Regions from separate parts of the Idiomarina sp. 28-8 genome, predicted to be linked through region 1. Evidence: predicted binding sites of a transcription regulator. Region 1 holds the regulator's gene; the other holds the start of a gene.

Region 1 (12,212 bases):
TGCCGGAGGCTGTTTCGCATTGGCCAGCCTCGATATCACCAGCAACCTGCATCTGGCCGGAATAATTGCTCTGGGCATTGCGGTAAGTTCTGCAACTCAGGATATTGCCATTGACGCCTACCGAATCGAGTCTTTTGCGGAAACCGAAGGCCGCCTGCAAAGCGCCGGCGCAGCAATGACAACCGCTGGGTGGTGGACAGGTTACAGCGGTTTAGGCGCCCTGCCGTTCTTTTTTGTCGATGGTATAAACTGGCAATGGCAGCACGCGTATTTCGGTTTGGGCTGCATCATGTTAGTCCTTGCCGCCGTCGTACTTTTTGTGCGCCGTACCACTTATCATCAGGACCCGACCATAAAGACAAAACTGACCCATTTTTGGCCGGCAATGAAAGAAAGAGTCAATCTTGTTGTTATTCAGCCCATTGGTGAATTTTTTTCCCGCAACGGCGTTAAGCTGGCGTTTTCAATTCTGGCTTTTATCTTTTTGTTTAAAATTGGCGAAGCTTTTCTGGGTCGAATGTCGATTGTTTTCTATAAAGAAGTTGGTTTTACTAATGCCGAAATCGGCACCTATTCAAAATTGGTTACCTGGTGGGTGACGATTGTTTTTGCTCTGTTGGGCAGTGCCGTCAATTTACGACTGGGCATAATTAAAGGCCTGCTCATAGGCGGTATAGCCATGGCCTCCTCTAACCTGATGTTCTCGTGGATTGCTCTGGTAGGCCCGGATACGAACCTCTTTCTAAGCGCGGTTTTAATTGATGGCTTCACCAGTGCCTGGTCAACTGTCGCCTTCGTTGCATTTATCAGTTTACTTTGTAACCGAACCTTTACTGCAACCCAGTATGCGTTAATGGCATCGTTGGGGGCTTTAGGAAAAACCGTACTGTCGTCCTCCAGCGGAAAAATTGTCGATTATATGGATGGTAACTGGGCACTATTCTTTGTGGTAACCGCTTTAATGGTCATTCCCAGTCTTATCTTCCTCTGGGTAATTCGTAAACCCATAGCCGAGCTGGAGCGAAAACGTGACGAAGGCTAACCTGAACTGGGTAATTCTTGGCCCCGGAGCCATCGGAGGGCTTATTGGTGGCGCTCTGCTGGAACACGGCCAGATTGTGTCGGTACTACCGCGAAAGAGCGGACCGCGAGAAATAAACTGGCAAGTCACACACAAGCAATTTAAGGCTGACTGCAGTGCTCCGGTTATTACACAACCTTTGCCCGAAAATACTGTGTTCGTTGTTGCGGTTAAGGCCTTTGATGTGGTTCAGGCCTTGCAACGCATAACGACATTGCATGGCTTTAATAAAACCATGCCCATAATAATAAGCCACAACGGTATGGTGGAACTTCCGGAGCCGGTAAAAGAACTTAATTTACACCCATTGGTGACAACTCATGGAGCAGTGATAAGCCGAAATGAGAATGGCAAGCTTTGTATAGAACACCGCGGGGCAGGCCGAAGCTGGCTGGAAGTTGGCCCTGCAGTCCGGAATCAGCCGACGGACTTTGACCCAGGCTTGGTCCTGCAACAGGCTTTTCCTCCGCTTACTCTGGAACAAGATCTCAGTCAGAGGCGCTGGTTAAAGTTCATTATTAATTGCGTTATTAATCCGCTGACCGCAGTTCATCAGTGCGCAAATGGCGAATTACTGAAGGAAAACTGGCAGACACAAGTATACAGCCTTGTGGCAGAAGCCGTTGCTGTAGCCAAGAGTCAAAACGTGTCGCTGACAACTGAGGAATGCTATAAGGAGGTACTTTTTGTAGCAAAGGAAACAGCCTTAAACCACTCTTCAATGCTGCAGGATATTCAACAACAACGGCGTACCGAGATACAGCAGTTAACCGGTTATTTAATTAACGCTGGTAAGACGGCGGGTGTTGCCACACCGACTCACCAGCAACTACTTGATGAATTCCAACGAAGTTACGGCGGTTAGTCTTTATCTTCAATAAAGTCGACCACTTCCAGGCCAAAGCCTGACAGTGCAGAGTAACGTTTTGGCGAGCTCATTAAGTGCATTTTATGAATGTTCAAGTCTGCCAGAATCTGTGAGCCTAAACCGACATTCCGGGACGCATTTGACGCCGACGTCGTTGGCTTGTGTTCGCCTTTGTCCTGAGCTTCAAACTCACACACCTGAGCAATGATGCTTTCCGGCGTCTGCTGACGACCAATAATAACCAGCACACCATCGTGTTCAGCAATATAGGACATAGCTTTCTGAATTGGCCAACTGCGTTTTGCTGCACGCTCCGTTAAAAAGGTATCGTGGAAGGTGTCCTGCAAATGAACTCGTACGTTAGTCGCTTTATCTTGCGAGAGATCACCGTGAACAAGAGCATAATGTACCTGTTCATCAATAGTGTCCTGATAAGTGATTAACCGGAACTTGCCAAATGCCGTAGGCAAATTACATTCAGCCACCCGTTCTATGGTTTTTTCCTGTATCGAGCGATATTCGATTAAATCGGCAATGGTGCCGACTTTTATACCATGCTCTTCAGAAAAAGCTTCAAGATCAGCGCGGCGCGCCATGGTGCCATCTTCGTTCAGTACTTCCACTATAACGGAGGCTGGTTCAAAACCAGCTAAACGCGCAAGATCACAACCCGCCTCAGTATGGCCTGCACGGTTCAATACCCCACCCGACTTCGCTTTTAACGGGAAAATATGTCCCGGCATGACTAAATCTTCGGGCTTGGCGTCTTTTTTCACAGCATCCAGCACGGTTTTCGCTCTGTCCGCCGCGGAAATACCTGTGGTTACACCCTCAGCAGCCTCAATCGAAACAGTAAAACTTGTTGCGTATGGTGCGTTGTTCTTATCCACCATTAACGGTAAGTTCAGTTGCTCGCAGCGTTCTTCAGTCAGCGTTAAGCAAATTAGTCCACGACCGTAACGCGCCATAAAGTTGATGGTTTCCGGCGTCACACACTCGGCTGCAATAATGATATCGCCTTCGTTTTCGCGGTCTTCGTCATCCATAAGGATAACCATTTTACCCTGACGAATATCTTCGATAATCTCTTCTGTGCTATGCAGTGACATAACGCTTTACCCTTTAATCTTGTGTATGAGGTACTGCTACCAAGCGTTGATCTGGGCCTACCTGCCGACGATCAATAATTTTAAATCTTGGTGCTGAAGCTAAATTCAACGGCTCGTTCATGTCGATAACCGAACGTCCGTGATGACCCAATAACTGACCCGAACTGTAAATCATCAATCTGTCGCATAATTGCTGCTGAATAAGAGCGCCCGCCAAATTTGCCCCACACTCAGTCCATAGCTGGTTAATTTCGCGGTTAGCCAATTCAACCATAAGTGCCGGCAGACTCACTTTACCGTTAGAGTCTGCGGCTATAATTAATTCATGACAATGTGGGTGGCGACTGGGTTTACCGGGAGTTGTGCGCACTAACCAAACCGGCGCCGGAGAGTCAAAAACTCTGGCCTCATCATTCACCCGGTGCTGACTGTCAATAATAATACGTACCGGCTGTTTTAATGGCTCAGGCAGTGCCCTTGATTTTGGCCACTGGTCAACACGCACCGTCAATTTAGGATCGTCAGCCAGAATCGTTGCGGCACCACTCAGTATGGCATCGCCCTGTGCCCGAAAAAACTGCACATCACTGCGGGCAGCAGAGGACGTTATCCATTGACTGCGGCCATCTGACAACGCCGTTTTTGCATCCAGTGAGGTTGCCATTTTTAGGGTTACCCATGGACGTTGTCGTGTCATTCGGGAAATAAACCCCGGATTCAGACTCTCCGCAGCCGATTGCAGTACACCGACGTCCACAGAAATACCCGCAGCTTTCAGACGCTGAATACCATTACCGCTGACCCGTGGATTTGGATCCTGCATGGCAACCACAACACGTTTTACTCCGGCCTCAATTAACGCATCGCAACAAGGCGGTGTACGACCAATATGACTGCATGGCTCCAACGTGACATAAGCCGTTGCGCCCCTAGCTTTTTGCCCTGCCGCGCGCAAAGCATGTACTTCAGCGTGAGGTTCGCCAGCCTGATGATGCCAGCCTTCACCAACAACTTCAGTCCCGAGAGTAATGACACAGCCAACCGCAGGGTTCGGCCTGGTCGTCATCAGCCCACGCCGTGCCAGCATTAACGCACGGTGCATCATTTGATGGTCAAAGTACTGCGGGTTTAACTCAGTCATTAAGGCGCGCTATTTCTTCACCAAATTCGCGAATGTCCTCAAACGAGCGATAAACAGAAGCAAAACGAACGTAAGCAACCTTGTCTATCTGCTTGAGATTTTCCATTACCAGACTGCCGACGAAGTTACTGCTTATTTCACGCTCACCGGTTGCCCGGATACTGGATTTAATCTTGTTAATAGCCTGCTCCATCAACTCGAGACTCACAGGCCGCTTTTCCAGCGCTCTCAGCAATCCATTTCGGAGTTTATCTTCGTTAAATGGTTCGCGGGAACCATCAGTTTTGATAACCCGCGGCATAACCAGCTCAGCGGTTTCAAAGGTTGTAAAGCGCTCCTTGCAATGATTACATTCACGCCGGCGACGAACCGAGGCACCATCCGCAACCAATCGCGAATCGATAACCTTAGTATCCTGTGTGCCGCAAAATGGACAATGCATTGCCTGACTCCTTTATGTGCGCTCTACAACTGATAGCAATTAACCGTAAACCGGAAACTTAGCGCATAACGCTTTTACTTGCTCGCGAACTTCATTAATTTTGCTTTCGTCAGCAATGTCATCCAGCACGTCGCAAATCCAGTTGGCGACCTGCTCAGCCTCAGCTTCTTTAAAGCCGCGGCGAGTAATTGCCGGCGTGCCTAAACGCAGACCTGAAGTGACAAAAGGTGAACGCGGGTCATTAGGAACCGCATTTTTGTTAACGGTAATGAACGCTTTACCTAAAGCCGCATCGGCGTCTTTACCAGTAATATCTTTGTCGATAAGGTCGACCAGGAATAAATGATTCTGAGTGCCGTTCGACACAATTTTGTAACCGCGCGCCTGCATGGTTTTTACCATGGCATTGGCGTTCACTAACACCTGCTTTTGGTAGTCTTTAAATTCTGGCTGCAACGCCTCCTGAAAAGCCACCGCTTTACCAGCGATAACGTGACACAGCGGCCCCCCCTGGTTACCCGGGAATACCGCACTGTTTAATTTCTTGTGTAACTTTTCGTCGTCACTGCCGGAAATAATCAAACCGCCACGAGGACCCGCCAGAGTTTTGTGCGTAGTGGTAGTGACAACATGAGCATAAGGTACAGGATTCGGATAAACGCCGGCAGCAACCAGACCCGCTACGTGCGCCATATCAACCATTAAATAAGCATCAACTTTATCGGCAATTTCACGGAATTTTGCCCAGTCAACAATGCCTGAATACGCAGAGAAACCTGCGACGATAACTTTCGGTTTATGTTCCAGCGCCAGCTTTTCAACTTCGGCATAGTCAATTTCACCGGTGGATTCATCCAGGCCGTATGAAACCGCATTGTAAAGTTTGCCCGAAAAGTTCACACCAGAGCCGTGTGTTAAGTGACCGCCGTGAGCCAGGCTCATACCAAGAAAGGTATCGCCGGCTTCCATCATTGCCATAAAGGCAGCGGTGTTGGCTTGAGAACCGGAATGCGGTTGTACGTTTGCATACTTGGCGCCGAACAATTCTTTTGCCCGCTCAATAGCCAAGTCTTCTACTTTATCAACAAACTCACAGCCGCCGTAGTAACGCTTGTGCGGATAGCCTTCTGCGTATTTGTTGGTCAGTTGTGACCCCTGAGCCTGCATTACCCGCGGACTGGTGTAGTTTTCCGATGCTATCAACTCAATGTGTTGTTCCTGACGTTCAACTTCACCCTGCATCGCCTGCCATAAGTCCGCGTCAAAGTCGGCAATGTTCATCTCAGATTTCAGCATTACAGCTCTCCAAATCATTAAATGGTCTTAATTTGCCCGCTATTTTACCTTAAAACACAAATGAGTGCCTAGTTCAGCACAACAAAGTTTGGGGATGTCCGTAAATAACAGTAAACTATGCAGTAACTTTTTTGTTGATAAGAAGGATTTTACGTCGCTATGGCGCAATATATCTATTCAATGTCGCGGGTGAGCAAAGTTGTTCCCCCCAAGAAAACGATTTTAAAAGACATTTCTCTGTCGTTTTATCCCGGCGCCAAAATTGGTGTTTTAGGCGTTAACGGTGCTGGTAAGTCGACCTTAATACGCATTATGGCGGGTGTTGATAATGAATACGAAGGCGAAGCCCGTCCGTTAGCAGGTATCCAAATTGGTTATCTGCCTCAGGAACCTCAGTTAGATGAAAATAAAACGGTGAAAGAAACCGTTGAAGAGGCTGTGGCAGATGTAAAAGAGGCCTTCGCTAAGCTTGACGAAATTTATGCCGCTTATGCCGACGAAAACGCAGATTTCGACGCCTTAGCAAAAGAGCAAGGTGAGCTTGAAGCCTTGTTGCAGGCAAAAGACGGGCATAATATCGACAACATTCTTGAGCGTGCTGCAGACGCACTGCGCCTGCCGGAGTGGGATGCAAAAATCGGTAACTTGTCAGGTGGTGAAAGACGCCGTGTGGCCATTTGCCGCCTGTTGCTGTCGAAGCCTGACATGCTGTTACTAGATGAGCCGACCAACCACCTGGATGCAGAATCGGTGGCCTGGCTTGAACGCTTCCTGCACGACTACAATGGTACTGTGGTTGCGATTACCCACGACCGCTATTTCCTTGATAACGTTGCGGGCTGGATCCTTGAACTGGACCGTGGTTACGGCATTCCGTGGGAAGGCAACTACTCCTCCTGGCTGGAGCAAAAAGAAAAGCGCCTGGAGCAGGAAGAGCGTTCTGAAAAAGCACGCCAGCGTACTATTAAGCAAGAGCTGGAATGGGTACGTACTAACCCGAAAGGCCGCCAGGCGAAAAGCAAAGCACGTCTTAACCGCTTTGAAGAACTACAAAGTGGCGATTACCAAAAACGTAACGAAACCAACGAACTGTTTATTCCACCAGGCCCTCGCTTAGGCGATAAAGTTATTGAGGTTAACGCTATAAGCAAGGCTTACGGCAAGCGCCAGCTCATTGATAACTTAAGCTTTAGCGTCCCCAAAGGCGCTATCGTTGGTATTATCGGTCCAAACGGTGCGGGTAAATCCACTTTATTCCGCATGATTAGCGGGCAGGAACAACCTGACAGTGGTTCAGTTGAATTGGGCGAAACCGTGCAGTTAGCCAGTGTTGATCAGTTCCGTGACAACATGGATGACAGCAAAACCGTCTTTGAAGAAATTACTGACGGCAACGACATTCTGAAAATTGGTAACTTTGAAGTTAACGGCCGGGCTTATGTTGGTCGCTTTAACTTCCGTGGTACCGACCAGCAAAAACGTATTGGCGAGCTGTCTGGTGGTGAGCGTAACCGTGTGCATTTAGCCAAGCTGCTAAAAGCCGGCGGCAACACCTTGTTACTCGATGAGCCCACCAACGATTTAGACGTGGAAACCCTGCGGGCACTGGAAGAAGCGATTCTGGAATTCCCGGGCTCTGTGATGGTTATTTCGCACGACCGTTGGTTCCTTGACCGTATTGCTACTCACATTCTGGACTACCGCGACGAAGGTGAAGTGGTATTCTACGAAGGTAACTACAGCGATTACGAAGCTTATATGAAAGAAAAATTCGGTGAACAGGCTATGGAGCCGCACCGCATTAAATACAAACCTATTGGTTAATAAGCTGAATAGCAAAGGGGGAGCTTTATCGCTCCCCTTTTTTATTTCCGAATTACATGACATCCAGCGCTTGCTGAAGATTTTTCACCCCAATAACTTCCATACCCTTGGGCGAGGTTTTGGGCTTATTACCAATAGGTACAATAGCTTTTTTAAAACCATGCTTAGCCGCTTCGTTTAAACGCTCCAGACCATTAGGTACCGGGCGTATTTCGCCGGCTAACCCGACTTCGCCAAACACGATTAACTCACGTGCCAGAGGTTCGCCTTTGAAACTCGACACTATAGCTAATAATAAAGCTAAATCCGCAGAGGTTTCAGATACCTTCACTCCGCCAACGACGTTCACAAAAACGTCCTGATCCGATACCTGTAAACCGCCATGCCGGTGCAGAACGGCCAACAACAGTGCAAGACGCGTAGCTTCAAGTCCTACCGCAACCCGCCGAGGATTCGCAAGAGCCGAGTAATCTACCAATGCCTGAATCTCGACCAACAAAGGTCGGGTACCTTCCCAGATCACCATCACCACAGAGCCATTGCCTTGATCTTCCGCGCGTTGCAGGAATATCGCCGATGGATTCGAGACCTCTTTCAGTCCACCACCTGTCATCGCAAATACTCCGAGTTCATTTACCGCACCAAACCGGTTCTTGGTGCCACGCAGAGTGCGATAACGGGAATCTGATGAGCCATCCAGAAGTACAGAGCAGTCAATGCAATGTTCCAGCACTTTTGGCCCGGCCAGATGTCCTTCTTTGGTCACGTGTCCGACCATAATAATGGCGACATTTTTTTGTTTGGCGTAACGCGTTAAAAACGCGGCTGATTCGCGCACCTGAGATACGCTGCCCGGTGCCGACTGAATATCCGCCATATGCATCACCTGAATGGAATCAATGACCATAATGGCAGGTTTTTCTTTATCAGCCAGCTGGCAAATGCTTTCCACTGAGGTTTCGGACAACATACGCAGTTTATTCGTCGGCAGGTTAAGCCGCTGCGCCCGCATTGCCACCTGCTGCAGAGATTCCTCGCCGGTAACGTATAATGCAGGCATGCGTTCTGCCAGTTTGCATAAGGCCTGCAGTAATAACGTACTTTTTCCCGCGCCCGGTGAACCGCCGATGAGTATGGCCGATCCGGGCACAACGCCGCCGCCCAAAACGCGGTCAAACTCCTGAAAGCCCGAGCTAAAACGCGGAACTTCCTGTAAGTCCACCTCGTTCAGGGTTTGCACCCGGCCTTCGGTAATACCGCTGAAGCCCCGCCGTTCAGATGAAGTAGAAGTTGTTTTTGATGTTAAACGAATTTCAGTTAGCGTGTTCCAGGCCTTACATTCCGGGCATTGCCCAAGCCAGCGCGGGAAGTCGGCGCCACAGTCATTACACACATACGCACTTTTTGCTTTTGCCATTCGTCTGCTTCTCGTTTTATGATGAGGTATTATTCAAGAATAACTATAAAAAATATTAGACTTTGATGCCGAACCTTTATTTTGACCAACTTATCGATCAGTTAAAACCCGTCGTTTACGATACTGACTTTGACACCTTATTTCAGTCGTTAACTGAAAACGAAGATGGTCCCACAAAGTTCAAGCTTAAAATGGAGCTTAGACGTTTAGCTGCTCCCTGTCATCGCACTGTTGATTTGCGTAATCAGGTCGATGGCGAGTGCCGTCCTTACGAATACAATGGGCGCAGGCATCAGCTTGACGATGTTGCTATTGAAATTTTTGAGCAGGGTCTGGAAACCTATAAAGGCGTTTTCACCCAGGATACTTTTGAACAAATACTGGATGCAGACAATCATTTACGCCAGGCTCGCGAAGAAGAAAGAGCCTTCGCACAAAGTTTAGCGAACCACAACGCCGAGCCCTTAAGTGGCCAGTCACCATTTTTAAACAACGACAACGAGGCTGAATCTTACCTTTTAGAGACATTCCACTTTGGCCAGTACCCTTACCGCGCCGAAGAACGAATGAATTTTACCATCGAAGTCGGGCTGGAAGACAGTAAAGGAAAAAATTATCAGGCGGTAACAGCTGATATTTCCATTACCGGGATGCGCGTGCGCGTTAACGACGAACATAATCTGCAATACGGCGATTCACTGTCGCTTTATTTTACCGGGTTGGCGAAAGAGTTCACGGTAAACCCCGAAACACGAATTCCCTATCGCATTGTCGGAGTTCAGGAAGTAGACGGTAAACATTACTTAAGCTTGAATCGAGATCCGGACTATCAGTCAGCCGAACTGGATAAGTTTTTTCATCGATTCATTAATGGTTATAAAAAACGCTACCGCGTTAATATTGATAATACTTACAACACCATACTCAATAAAGGACACGAGCAATTCCTGTTGCCCAGGATGCAGCAGTTGCCGGTGTTCTTTTCTGAGGCAAACAAACAACTGGTAGCCGATTACGTATTAACCACCGACAACAACCGCTTTATTTTAAGTAACTGGATTAATGAACTGAATCAAATCAGTTTCGGTTCTATTTTTAATCTGCGCCGCAGCCGCTGGTTACTGCACGACTTAGCTCAAAAGGAGCAAACTCGGTTGCTGGTAATGACCTTTTCTATTACCGCCCGCGGAAAAATTTACAACTACTCTGCCACCGCAGAAGAGCTGCAAAAAACCGGTTTATGGGACACCTATATTGCCTTTGGCAGTAAAAAAGCGTCCTGGCGAGTTTATCAAATTGATTTACGTCGGGTAGATTTGAATCAGGCATGGCAACCCCAGAGCGTTCCGAAGAACATTAATGTTCCGTTTCGCATCAACCCGCCTACAGCACAAGTTAAACGAGCGATAGCACCCTTACGATATATGGGAGTGGTCAACGATATAACGGATAGTTTGCAGGGCTTTTTCGATACCGGTATTGAAAAAGAGCAGTTATCATCATTAAAAGCTTTCGCGCACCCACCGTCCACACCTATTCGTACTAAAGAAGCACGCCTTGAGTTTATTAACTTACGCAGTGAGAAACGCTTCAGCTACCGCAGTCGTTGCCGGGTTAAAGTTGGCAAGCTGGTTCGTGACGGCATGATCATTGACCTTTCCGTCAGCGGTCTGCAAGTACAAATTGATACACCTTTACCGGCAGAAAAAGGTGACAACGTCGACATTTCGCTGACCGGCTTTAAGAAGCTCTATAAAAAAGCCAAGTTAGACCATTTAGCTTACACCATAGCTTCTGTTGACGATGCCCGCACCACCTTGCGTTTGAAAATTGAAGGTGACAATGAACAACACATGGGCTCGGAGTTCATACGCTTTTTAATTCGTGAACAGCGTGACCTTCTTAAGTTGCAAGTGGAAAACACCTCAATAAATGGGCTGGAACTATGTCTGCGCAATTTGTACTGTGACGCTCCGGGCTCATTACCGGTATTTCTGTACAGAAATAAAAAACGTAAAACTTCTGTGCGCAGGGCTGGTCTCTCTAACTGGCCATCCGGATGGGCTAAATTATTAGCTAAATTTCCCGGCAGTCAGCCAAGTGCTATTAATTTACAACCGCTGCTGCGAGGCTCTTCGTTAACAGAAGAACTTCTCCCCAGGTTAAATGAGATGGATCGTACATCGGAACCTGTCACTTTATTGCTGTTACTGCGGTTATATCGTCAAAATGGTGAGGACATAGTTCAGACCCAATGGCTGGAAGGTAATGACAACCAGGCTATTGAATCTTTTATTGAGCAAAGCATACCCAATTCTATCTTTCGGGCTGTCACTGTGACTCTTTCCAGAACAGGACGCCCTGATACTCAGTTTATTCAGGCCGAACTGAATTACATTAGCCGCTATGCCGCTTATCGGGCGCAGGAAATAGAAGAAGACTTGTGGCAGGTATACGCCATTGCAGACACGGTTGATGTGACCGAAAGCTTACTGGAGTTTGCCTTAACGGGCACCGACGCCATTAAGGAGCAACAGGAGCGCTTAAATAACTGGCTCAATAAGTTCTGACTGTTTAAGGTAGCCTAGTATCTCGAGTAAGTTATTGGAATTGACAGAATAATCCGCAATAGCCTGCAATGCCGGTTTTGCATTAAAAGCAATACCAACAGCAGCGGCTTTAAGCATTAAGGCGTCGTTGGCGCCGTCTCCTACCGCAACGGTTCGGTCAGACGGAATATTCCAGTGCCCGGCCAGTTGCTGAAGCTGTTCAGCTTTAACTTTAGCGTCAACAATGTCACCTAATACCTTCCCGGTCAGACAGCCATCGGCTACTTCCAACTGGTTAGCGATAACCGCATCCAGATTCAGAGCCGCCTGAACCCGGTTTGCAAACCAGGTGAAACCACCGGAAACCAGTGCAGTTTTCCAGCCCGCGGCTTGCAGCGCCTGAATAAGTTCTTTAGCGCCGGGGTTAAATGGAATAGGTGAAAATAAACTTTCCAGATCAGACTCTTTAATGCCTTCGAGGCAGG
Region 2 (12,212 bases), on a different contig from region 1:
TAAGTTATCCACAACAATGTTACACTTCATAAAAGTGAGAGTCTATATTTTGCAGGCGCCGCCGGCACAGTCATCATCTTCTTCAATGATCACTTCTGTCGGCTGAGCTTGAGACGCAGCAGCACCTTTACGTGCAGCAATGTCGGATTGATTATCCGCAGCACCGTCACGGGTGTTATGATAGTAAAGCGTCTTAACACCAAGCTTATAGGCCGTTAATAAGTCCTGCAGAAGCTGCTTCATTGGTACTTTTCCGGCTTGGAATTTACTTGGGTCGTAATTGGTGTTCGCAGAAATTGTCTGGTCGACAAACTTTTGCATAATACCAACCAGCTCAAGGTATCCCTTGTTGTTCGGGATTTGCCATAACAGCTCGTACTTGTCTTTTAAGTTTTCGTAATCAGGAACTACCTGTTTGGTGACACCGTCTTTTGACGACTTAATGCTGACAAAACCACGAGGCGGTTCAATACCGTTAGTCGCGTTAGAAATCTGCGACGATGTCTCAGAAGGCATTAACGCTGATAACGTGGAGTTACGCATGCCGTGTTGTTTGATGTCGGCACGAAGCTTGTCCCAGTCCAGATGCAGAGGTTCATCGCAAACCTTATCCAGGTCTTTCTTGTAGGTATCGGTTGGCATAATGCCCTGAGAGTAGGTGGTCTCATTAAATTTAGGGCACGCACCTCTTTCTTTAGCCAGATTCATTGACGCTTGCATCAGATAATACTGTATTGCCTCAAAGGTCTGATGAACCAGACCATTTGCAGAGCCGTCTGAATATTTAACGCCGTGCTTAGCTAAGTAGTAAGCAAAGTTAATCACACCAATGCCCAGAGTACGACGGTTCATTGTTGCATTATAAGCGGCCGGAACAGGGTATTCCTGATAGTCCAGCAGGCTATCCAGTGCGCGAACGGCTAAGTCGGCTAAGTTTTCAAACTCGCCCAGGTTTTCAATTTTGCCTAAGTTAAAGGCCGACAGCGTACAAAGGGCAATTTCACCTTCTTCGTCGTTCACATGACTTAGAGGCTTAGTTGGTAACGCAATTTCAAGACACAGGTTGCTCTGACGAATAGGAGCAACTTTAGAATCGAACGGGCTGTGCGTGTTGCAGTGGTCAACGTTTTGTACGTAGATACGGCCAGTACTGGCGCGTTCCTGCATAAACAAACCAAACAACTCAATGGCTTTAATACGTTTTTTGCGGATGCTTTCATCCTGCTCGTACTGAAGGTACAAACGCTCAAATTCGTCCTGATCTTCAAAGAATGCGTCGTAAAGGCCTGGCACATCCGACGGGCTGAACAAGGTAATGTAATCGTCTTTAATCAGACGCTGGTACATGGTGCGGTTAAACTGCACACCGTAATCCAGATGGCGAACCCGGTTTTCTTCAACACCGCGGTTGTTTTTCAGTACCAATAAGCTTTCAACTTCCAGATGCCAAAGCGGGTAGAACAGGGTAGCGGCGCCACCACGAACACCACCTTGCGAACAGCTTTTTACCGCTGTCTGGAAATATTTATAGAACGGAATACAACCTGTGTGGAAGGCTTCACCGTTACGGATCGGGCTGCCCAGAGCGCGAATACGCCCTGCGTTAATGCCAATACCGGCACGCTGCGATACGTATTTTACGATGGCGCTTGAAGTGGCATTAATAGAATCGAGACTATCGCCAGCTTCAATCAGAACGCAGGAGCTGAACTGACGCGTAGGCGTGCGCACACCCGACATAATAGGTGTTGGTAGCGAGATTTTGAATTCAGAAGCGGCGTCGTAGAAACGTTTAACGTAGTCCATACGAGTGCTTTTCGGGTAGTTGGCAAACAAACAAGCCGCTACCAGAATGTATAAGAACTGAGCGCTTTCATAGATGTCGCCGGTAACCCGGTTTTGAACCAGATATTTGTTCTCTAGCTGTTTAACGGCCGCGTACGAGAAGTTCATGTCACGCCAGTGATCCAGAATTTCGTCCATCTGGTCAAATTCTGCTTCAGTATAGTCTTCCAGCAGGTGCTCATCGTAGCGATGCTCTGCAACCATCTTTTTGACCTGGTCGTAAAGACGCGGTGGCTCAAACTTACCGTAGGCCCTTTTGCGCAAGTGGAAAATAGCCAGACGCGCAGCCATATATTGATAGTCGGGCGCTTCTTCTGAAATTAAATCAGCTGCAGCTTTGATGATGGTCTCGTGGATATCTTCGGTTTTAATACCGTCGTAAAACTGAATGTGAGACTTAATTTCGACCTGAGAAGCTGAAACATTGTTAAGACCTTCAGCGGCCCACATGATAACCCGGTGAATTTTATCGAGGTTTAGCGGTTCGCGTTCGCCGCTGCGTTTAGTGACATAAAGTTGCTCGTTCATTTTGCGCCGACTCTTAGCTTTTTGTTATATGTTTGTAGCCACAAGATATTGTGCTTATTAGTTGTACAGGGCGATATTTACACAATATCTAGTGTCTTGGGAATGAAGAGTATGCTAGGTCTAACTGCCACTTCGATCAAGTAAATTTACGGGCAAAAACAGGAATAATTTTGATTTAGAAATCTTGATTTTTTGTCAGCCTTTGTTTGGCGTGAGTTTGCGCTGGTAATCTTGCTATATATTTTTTTGATCTTTTAAAAGATGTTTATAGATCAAGAATTATCAATAGCTAGTAACTTCAGTAACTCCAGTGGTGAGGCGATATGATAGTCGGCTTGCCAGCGTTGCGGCTGATCCTCATTGCTAATATAACCATATTCAGCAAGCACAGTAACCATGCCGGCATTGCGACCAGCTTCGATATCCCGTTCCGCATCTCCGACATAAAGACAGTCGGCAGGTTCTATTCCCAGCTTTTCAGCCGCATAGAATAAAGGTTCCGGCGAAGGCTTTGCTACGCTTAAGGTATCACCGCTTACGACCACACGAATAGCTTCAAACTCCGGGAAGTGAGGCAATAATTGTTGGGTTAGGCGCTCTGGCTTATTGGTGACTATAGCAACTTGAATAGATTCACGCTGCAGCACGGCAAGTAGCTCCAAAACCCCAGGGTAGGGTTGCGTATGAGTGGCTATATTTTGTTTATAAGCACTGAGAAAAGCGTGCCTGAGTTCGGCTTCCATGTCGCTGTACTCATTGGCAAAAGCTAGCTGCAGCATACCTCTGGAGCCATGCGACGCGACTGGCGTAAACACCTCAGCCGTAATAGCAGGGCGTTCGTATTGTTCGCATACAGCGTTCAGTGCAGCACCCAGATCTGGGGCTGTATCAAGCAGCGTGCCGTCTAAATCGAACAATACCGCCTTTACCGGAGAATTCCTGTCTGATGAGGCCATTTATGACTCCGGCTTCTTTAAAGCGATAATGTAATTCACATCAACATCTTTTTCTGAAAGAACAAATCCTTTCAGTGGATTAAAGATAAGACCATTAATGGCGATATCTTCTAACGCGGCGGCATCTGTCATACGCAGTAGCTCTGATGGTTTGATAAAACGTTGATGCTGATGAGTTCCTTTGGGAACCCAGCCTAAAACATGCTCAGCGGCAACAATACCTAATAGCCAAGACTTTACATTCCGGTTTAGCGTGGAAAAAAAGATCTTCCCGCCAGGTTTTAGTGCTTTAGCACAGGCTTTTACAATAGCTTTAGGGTCAGGTACATGCTCCAGCATCTCCAGACAAGTCACCACATCAAAGCTTGCTGGCTGCTGATCCGCCAGAGTTTCAATAGCAATGCATTGGTAGTCGATTTGACGGCCGCTTTCTAATGCGTGCAAACGTGCCACTTTTAATGACTGTTCGGCTAAATCAACCCCCGTAACCTGAGCACCACGTTCAGCCATAGCTTCGCTGAGTAACCCACCGCCGCAGCCGACATCCAGTACCTTTTTACCGAATAGGCCGTCAGTATGGTTTTCAATGAACCCTAGTCGAACGGGGTTTATTTTATGTAAGGGTTTGAATTCTCCATCGGGGTCCCACCAGCGCGAGGCCAGGGCTGAAAATTTTGCGATCTCTTCCGGATCGACGTTTTTTTGTTCACTTTTAGAGCGACTGGTGGTCATAGATTATGCGTCTTTAAGAGATGGATAACGCGGCTAGTCTACCTCAGGCAAAGAATAAGAAAAAGAGGGTGCGAGACGCGTTTGGGATGGGTACAATGATTGGATCAAAATAACAATGAATATGCGGATCTATATTTAGGGAATAAACTATGAGCGATCTAGCCAGAGAAGTGTCACCGGTAAATATCGAAGACGAACTAAAAAGCTCGTACCTCGATTATGCCATGAGCGTCATTGTTGGGCGTGCTTTACCAGATGTTCGTGATGGCCTGAAGCCAGTACACAGACGAGTCTTGTTCGCAATGAGTGAATTGCGCAACGACTTTAATAAACCTTATAAAAAGTCAGCTCGTGTCGTTGGTGACGTCATTGGTAAATATCACCCACATGGTGATAGTGCTGTTTACGACACTATTGTACGTATGGCACAGAATTTCTCCTTGCGTTATATGCTGGTCGATGGCCAGGGTAACTTTGGTTCGGTTGACGGCGACTCTGCCGCAGCGATGCGTTATACCGAAATTCGCATGGCGAAAATTGCGCATCAGTTACTTGCCGATTTAGATAAAGAAACGGTTGATTTTGTAGACAACTATGATGGTACCGAGCGTATTCCTGACGTTCTGCCTACCCGTGTACCTAACCTGTTAGTTAATGGTTCTTCTGGTATTGCCGTTGGTATGGCGACAAACATCCCGCCTCATAATCTGACCGAAGTTGTCGATGGTGCACTCGCCATGATTGATAACCCGGACATTGATGTTGAAGGGCTAATGGAATACATCCCGGGGCCGGACTTCCCGACAGCGGCAACAATTTCTGGCCGTAGCGGTATTGTCGAAGCGTATAAAACCGGTCGTGGCCGTATTCATTTGCGCGCTCAGGCGGAAATTGAAGTTGACGAGAAAACGGGTAAAGAAACCATCATTGTTACGGAAATTCCGTATCAGGTGAATAAAGCTCGCTTAATTGAAAAAATTGCTGAGTTGGTTAAAGAAAAACGCGTTGAAGGTATAAGTGCCTTGCGCGATGAGTCTGATAAAGACGGTATGCGTATCGTTATTGAGATCCGTCGTGGCGATGTTGGCGAAGTTGTTCTTAACCATTTGTACGCTAATACCCAGTTACAGGTTGTGTTTGGTATCAACATGGTTGCCCTGGATAAAGGCCAGCCGCGTTTGTTTAACCTGCGCGATATGCTGGATTGTTTTGTCCGTCATCGTCGTGAAGTGGTTACGCGCCGATCAGTCTACGAGTTACGTAAAGCGCGTGAACGTGCTCATATTTTGGAAGGTCTGGCGATATCGCTGGCTAATATTGACGAAATTATTGAGCTTATCCGTCGTTCACCAACGCCTGCTGAAGCTAAAGCTGGTCTAATTGCCCGCGCATGGCAGCTGGGTGATGTTGCTTCAATGCTGGAAACTGCCGGCGTTGATGCTGCACGTCCTGATCATCTGCCAGAAGAATACGGCATTCGCGATGGCAACTATCACCTGACCGAAGAACAAGCTCAGGCTATTCTTGATTTACGCCTGCACAAATTGACCGGTTTAGAACACGAAAAAATTCTGGATGAATATAAAGGTCTGCTAGAACAGATTGCTGAACTGCTGCATATTCTGAACAGTTCAGAGCGCCTGATGGAAGTGATTCGTGAAGAACTGGTAGAAATACGTAACAACTTCGGCGATGAGCGTAAAACGGACATTACTGCTGCTGCACACGACATCAGCATGGAAGATTTAATCAACGAAGAAGACGTGGTTCTGACTCTTTCTCACGAAGGCTATGTGAAGTATCAGCCACTGACTGAGTACGAAGCGCAACGTCGTGGTGGTAAAGGTAAAGCCGCCACTAAGATGAAAGACGAAGACTTTATAGAAAGACTGTGGGTAGCGAACACGCATGACACCATTTTGTGCTTCTCAACCCGTGGCCGTATTTACTGGATGAAAGTTTACCAGTTGCCGCTGGCTAGCCGTGCGTCTCGTGGTAAACCAATAGTGAACTTGTTGCCGCTTGAAGCTGATGAGCGTATTACCGCTATTTTGCCAACACGGGACTATCCGGAAGATAAGTTCGTTGTTATGGCAACACGCAAAGGAACCATCAAGAAAACGCCATTACCAGAGTACTCACGTCCTCGTAACGGCGGCATCATTGCACTGAACCTAGTTGATGACGACGAGCTGATTGGTGTTGATATCACTGACGGGAACGGCGAAATTATGCTGTTCTCTGACGCCGGTAAAGTGGTGCGCTTCGCTGAAGAGCAAGTGCGCTCAATGGGTCGTACCGCAACAGGTGTTCGTGGTATTCGCTTAGAAGAAGGGCAACGTGTTGTATCACTGATTGTTCCTCGCGAATACGAAGAGGAAGAAGCGAATGTATTAACCGTGACTGAAAACGGTTACGGCAAACGTACGCCGCTAAGTGAATACCCAGCTAAGAGCCGCGCTACCAAAGGTGTGGTCTCTATTAAGGTCAGTGAGCGTAATGGTTCAGTTGTAGGCGCCATGGAGGTTATTGATGGCAATGAAATCATGCTTATCAGTAATAAAGGCACTCTGGTAAGAACTCGCGTCAACGAGGTTTCTACTGTTGGTCGTAACACTCAGGGCGTGCGCTTAATTCGCACCGCTGATGATGAAAAAGTGGTTGGCTTACAGCGTATTGACGAAATTGATGAAGATGAAGTGTTAATTGACGGCGAGGTTGTTGCTGAAGAAGGTGAAACCGCAGCTGAAGACAATATTGAAAATCAAGAAGGTTCCGACGAGTCATGAGTCAGTTGTTTAACTTTTCTGCTGGACCGGCAATGTTGCCGGTCGACGTTTTGAAACAAGCTCAGGAAGAGTTACTGAACTGGAATGGGCAGGGCGTATCGGTGATGGAAATTTCTCACCGCGACCCTGTTTATGTCCACATGGCACGTGAAGCCGAGCAAGACCTGCGCGACCTGTTAAACGTACCTGATGACTATGAAGTACTCTTTTTGCAAGGCGGTGGCCGCGGCCAGTTTTCTGCGGTTCCGCAAAATATAGCGTCACCGGATGCCACTGTAGATTATCTGGATACAGGAATTTGGTCTGGTTTTGCTATCAGGGAAGCCGAAAAGTTTGTTTCTAAAGTGAATGTTGCCGGGCAAGTTCAGGAAGGCGCTAAAGGCAAAGAAATTCAGTCTCCAGAAAACTGGAAGTTGTCTGAGAATGCCGCCTATTTTCATTATTGCCCTAATGAAACAGTCGATGGTATTGCGCTGCATGAGATTCCTGACGTAAAAGCGCCAATTGTTGCTGATATGTCATCGAATATTCTTTCTGAACCACTGGATGTCTCAAAGTTTGGCGTCATATACGCTGGAGCTCAAAAGAATATTGGCCCTTCCGGTTTTGCCATTGCGATTGTTAAAAAGTCTCTATTAGGTCATCCGCAGAAGCAGGTGTCATCTATTATGGATTACCAGCTTCAGGCTAAAGACGGGTCTATGTACAACACGCCCAACACTTTTGCCTGGTACCTGGCCGGGTTGGTATTCAAGTGGCTAAAAGCTCAGGGCGGATTAACCGCTATGGGCGAACGCAACCGGCATAAAGCACAGCTTTTATATGATTTTGTCGATAAGTCCGATTTTTACAGAAATGATATTAATCCGGCTTACCGTTCAATTATGAACATTCCTTTCCAATTGGCCGACGACAAGCTTGATGCAGAATTTTTGCAAGGCGCTAAAAACCAAGGTTTATTGGGGCTAAAAGGGCATCGCTTTGTTGGTGGCATGAGAGCTAGTATTTATAACGCAATGCCAGTGGAAGGCGTAGAAGCATTGTTAAGTTATATGGCTGATTTCGAGCGCAAGCTTGGCTAAATAAATAGAATAAAAAAGGTAGTGAATCGCTATGGCAGAATTTAATGCATTAGAACTGGTTAATCCCGGAGTAAAGCAATTACGTCCGTATCAGGCAGGTAAGCCTACGTCTGAATTACAGCGTGAGTTAGGTCTGCAGCACGTGGTTAAGCTGGCTTCAAATGAGAACCCTCTGGGTTTGAGTGAAAAAGTGAAAACCGCGCTGGAAGCTGAGTTAACGGATTTAGTGCGTTACCCCGATGCTAACGGTTACTACCTTAAAAGTCGTCTGGCAGAACTCAACGAGGTTGGTACGCAACAAATTACTCTGGGTAACGGCTCTAACGATGTTTTAGAGATTTTAGCTCGTACCTTTGTGTCAGATAAAGACGAAGTTATTTTCTCTCAGCATGCGTTTGTGGTGTATCCGCTGGTTACTCAGGCTATTGGCGCAAAACCCGTTGCCGTTCCTGCGGTAGATTATGGCCATGATCTTGATGGTATGGCTAAAGCCGTTACCGATAAAACCAAGATGATTTTTATTGCTAACCCCAATAATCCAACGGGCACATTTTTATCAACCTCAGCACTGAAAAGCTTTCTGGACAAAATACCGCAGCATATTATTGTGGTTCTGGATGAAGCCTATTACGAGTATGTGCCGGAAGACCAGCGTGCGCCATCGGTAGAGTGGATAAAAGAATATCCTAATCTTGTGGTTAGCCGGACGTTTTCTAAAGCTTATGGCTTAGCGGGTTTGCGCGCAGGTTATGCGGTAAGCCATGAGAGCGTTGCCGATGTGCTTAACCGCATTCGCCAGCCATTCAACATGAATTCGTTATCGCTGAAAGCTGCTGAAGTCGTATTAGATGATCACGCTTATTTGCAAAAAGCCGTTGAACTAAACGCTCAGGGTATGCAGCTATTAACTGAGTTTTGTGAAGAGTCCGGACTTAACTACATTCCATCTTACGGTAACTTTTTAACCATAGAAGTTGGGCCCGGTGCTGAGAAGCTTTATGACGAACTTCTGCATGAGGGCGTTATTGTACGTCCTGTTGGCGGCTATGAGTTGCCTAATCATTTACGTGTCAGCATTGGCCTGCCTGAAGAAAACCAGGCCTTTATTAAGGCAATGAAAAAGCTGCGTGGTTAATTCTATTCATTTAGAGCCGCGACAGCATTGTCGCGGTACTGTCACCTTACCCGGTTCAAAAAGCATTGCTAACCGGGCATTGCTTATGGCTGCTTTATGCCAGACTCCCGTCATCTTACATAATTTACTGGTTAGCGACGACACCAGCCGCATGCGTGAAGCTCTTAATGCACTGGGAGTGAGCTTTGAAGATGACAAACTCATTACCCGGGTAAATGGTTTAGGAGGGGGGTGGAATAAACCGGCTTCTGAGCTCTATCTGGGAAACGCCGGCACGGCAATGCGGCCGCTCATAGCTGTGTTAGCGGCAACATTAAAAAACGAACACCAAGCGGTAGTGTTAAAAGGTGATGCCCGAATGCATGAGCGACCTGTAAAGCACTTAATTGATGCTATACAGCCTCGTGGGGCAGGAGTTAATTATCTGGGGGAGACTGGGTTCCCTCCGTTAGAAATGACTTCTGGTTTAAAGCCGGGTGACTTTGAAATTGATGGTTCGGTATCCAGCCAGTTTATCTCGGCCTTACTGATGGCACTGCCGTTACTGCCCGGTGATTCAACCCTGACATTAAAAGGGAATGTGGTTTCACGACCTTACATTGAACTGACACTGCAAATGCTGTCCGACTTTGGCATTTCGATAAAAGAAGACTCTCCTCAGTGCTACGCTATTCCTGGCGGGCAATGCTACCAGTCGCCCGGAGAATACTGGGTCGAAGGCGATGCCAGTGCTGCGTCTTATTGGATGGCTGCCGCGCTGTTAGGTAAAGGTCCGGTTGAGATTATCGGTGTTGGTAAAAACTCGATTCAGGGCGACAAACGCTTCGCCGAAGTCATTGAAGCCATGGGCGCGTCAGTGAGCTACCATAAAAACAGCATGACCGTATCCGGCACAGGAAGTGTACAGGGCATTGACCAGGACTTTAATGATATTCCCGATGCGGCAATGACAGTCGCGCTACTGGCTTTATTCGCAAATAAGCCGACGACAATTCGTAATGTCGCAAACTGGCGGGTTAAAGAAACCGACCGCCTTCATGCTATGGCAACTGAGCTGCGAAAGCTCGGTGCCACAGTCGATGAGGGCGAGGACTTTCTCCGCATTGAACCGCTGAAACACTGGCGACATATTGCAATTGATACTTATGACGATCACCGCATGGCAATGTGCTTTTCGTTAGTAGCATTTTCCTCCGCTGGAGTGACAATCAATGATCCCGGTTGTTGTGCAAAGACCTATCCCGACTATTTTTCCGAGTTTTCACGGCTCTGTCACAGTTAACTCTTAGACTCGCTGACTTTGATTAATGCAATTTTTTTACAAATGCGTATAATTGCGCGGCTAAATGCTGCGTAATGCAGAGCAATTAGAGGATTTTATGACAACTCATATTCCAGTCATTACGATTGACGGGCCGAGTGGGGCAGGAAAAGGAACTATCAGTCGATTATTGGCTGAAAAGCTAGGATGGCACTTGCTGGACAGTGGCGCAATTTATCGCGTACTGGCATTAGCGGCTTTGCACCATGATTTTACGCCGGAAGATGAAGAAAGCCTGGTGGCTTTGGCGGCGCACCTGGATGTGAAGTTTGAAGCAGAAGAGGAACGCTCATTGACACATATTATTCTTGAAGGCGAGGATGTGACCATGACCATCCGTACCGAGCAAGTGGGTAATATGGCGTCAAAAATAGCGGCTTTACCACGAGTCAGAGAAGCTCTACTGCGCCGCCAGCGTGGGTTTAAAGAGCTTCCGGGTCTGGTGGCCGACGGCCGTGATATGGGAACTGTTGTTTTCACTGATGCCGATGCCAAAATCTTTTTAACGGCTTCTGCCGAAGAGCGCGCAAGACGACGCTTTGGGCAATTGAAGGAAAAAGGTTTTGATGCTAATATTGATCAATTAGTGAACGAAATTAAAGAAAGAGATGATCGTGATACGAATCGCTCGGTGGCACCTCTTAAGCCAGCTGAGGATGCGTTGTATCTGGATTCCACTGATACGTCCATAGAGGACGTGTTGGAACAAGTATTGACGTTTGCGCACAGCAAACTCTCAAAGACTAGCTAGGGTCAGGTGACCTTAATTAGGCGTCTGTTGTAAGGAAGCGAACAGACTATTTTAATAACCCCGCTGTATACGGAAGTTCAGTGGACGTCTTATTTATAAGCGAAGTTAATTACTATGTCAGAAAATTTTGCAGAATTATTTGAAGAAAGCCTAAAGGAAGTTGAAACACGCCCGGGCTCCATTGTTAAAGGTACTATCGTTGCTATCGAAAAAGATTTGATCCTGGTTGATGCCGGCCTTAAATCAGAAAGCGCGATTCCAGCAGAACAATTCCGTAATGCAGAAGGTGAATTAGAAGTCAGCGTCGGCGACGTAGTTGACGTAGCCCTTGATGCAGTTGAAGACGGCTTTGGCGAAACCATTCTGTCTCGCGAAAAAGCGAAGCGTTATGAAGCATGGCTGCAACTGGAAAAAGCACACGAAGACAATGCAACCGTTATCGGTATTATCTCTGGTAAGGTTAAGGGTGGCTTTACAGTAGACTTAGGCGGCGTTCGCGCGTTCTTGCCTGGTTCACTGGTTGATGTACGTCCAGTACGTGAAACAACGCACCTGGAAAACAAAGATTTAGAATTCAAAGTTATCAAGCTTGATCAAAAACGTAACAACGTTGTTGTTTCTCGCCGTGCTGTTATCGAGAAAGAAAACAGTGCAGAGCGTGAAGAGCTGCTTGAAAACTTGCAAGAAGGCCAGGAAGTTCAGGGTATCGTTAAGAACCTGACTGACTACGGCGCGTTCGTTGACTTAGGCGGCGTAGATGGCTTATTGCACATTACCGATATGGCTTGGAAACGCGTTAAGCACCCAAGTGAAATCGTAAACGTTGGCGATGAAATCACTGTTAAAGTATTGAAGTTTGACCGTGAACGCACTCGTGTATCTCTTGGCCTTAAGCAGTTAGGCGAAGATCCATGGGCTGATATCGCAAACCGCTACCCAGAAGGGCATCGTTTAACTGGTCGTGTTACGAACTTGACTGATTACGGTTGCTTCGTCGAAATCGAAGAGGGTGTTGAAGGTCTTGTTCACGTATCAGAAATGGACTGGACTAACAAAAACGTTCATCCTTCTAA

What was found. The regulator NrdR, encoded in region 1, represses ribonucleotide reductase genes. The targets are predictions, from matches to a motif close to AAACACNANATNTNGTGTTT.
Region 2: nrdA (class 1a ribonucleoside-diphosphate reductase subunit alpha) is a predicted target of NrdR. The motif match lies at 2,410-2,429, and genes of this name have one in related genera.

Annotation. Positions count from the first base shown of each region.
Region 1 is NZ_DF266794.1:59,413-71,624, forward strand. It holds gene RJ32_RS13895 (MFS transporter) at 1-1,042, shown strand, start outside; gene RJ32_RS13900 (ketopantoate reductase family protein) at 1,029-1,946, shown strand; gene ribBA (bifunctional 3,4-dihydroxy-2-butanone-4-phosphate synthase/GTP cyclohydrolase II) at 1,943-3,058, opposite strand; gene ribD (bifunctional diaminohydroxyphosphoribosylaminopyrimidine deaminase/5-amino-6-(5-phosphoribosylamino)uracil reductase RibD) at 3,072-4,199, opposite strand; gene nrdR (transcriptional regulator NrdR) at 4,192-4,641, opposite strand; gene glyA (serine hydroxymethyltransferase) at 4,681-5,937, opposite strand; gene ettA (energy-dependent translational throttle protein EttA) at 6,097-7,761, shown strand; gene radA (DNA repair protein RadA) at 7,814-9,178, opposite strand; gene RJ32_RS13935 (PilZ domain-containing protein) at 9,244-11,748, shown strand; gene serB (phosphoserine phosphatase SerB) at 11,722-12,212, opposite strand, start outside.
Region 2 is NZ_DF266795.1:10,187-22,398, forward strand. It holds gene nrdA (class 1a ribonucleoside-diphosphate reductase subunit alpha) at 43-2,373, opposite strand; gene RJ32_RS14075 (HAD family hydrolase) at 2,646-3,329, opposite strand; gene ubiG (bifunctional 2-polyprenyl-6-hydroxyphenol methylase/3-demethylubiquinol 3-O-methyltransferase UbiG) at 3,330-4,061, opposite strand; gene gyrA (DNA gyrase subunit A) at 4,211-6,850, shown strand; gene serC (3-phosphoserine/phosphohydroxythreonine transaminase) at 6,847-7,932, shown strand; gene hisC (histidinol-phosphate transaminase) at 7,964-9,067, shown strand; gene aroA (3-phosphoshikimate 1-carboxyvinyltransferase) at 9,060-10,349, shown strand; gene cmk ((d)CMP kinase) at 10,447-11,139, shown strand; gene rpsA (30S ribosomal protein S1) at 11,254-12,212, shown strand, end outside.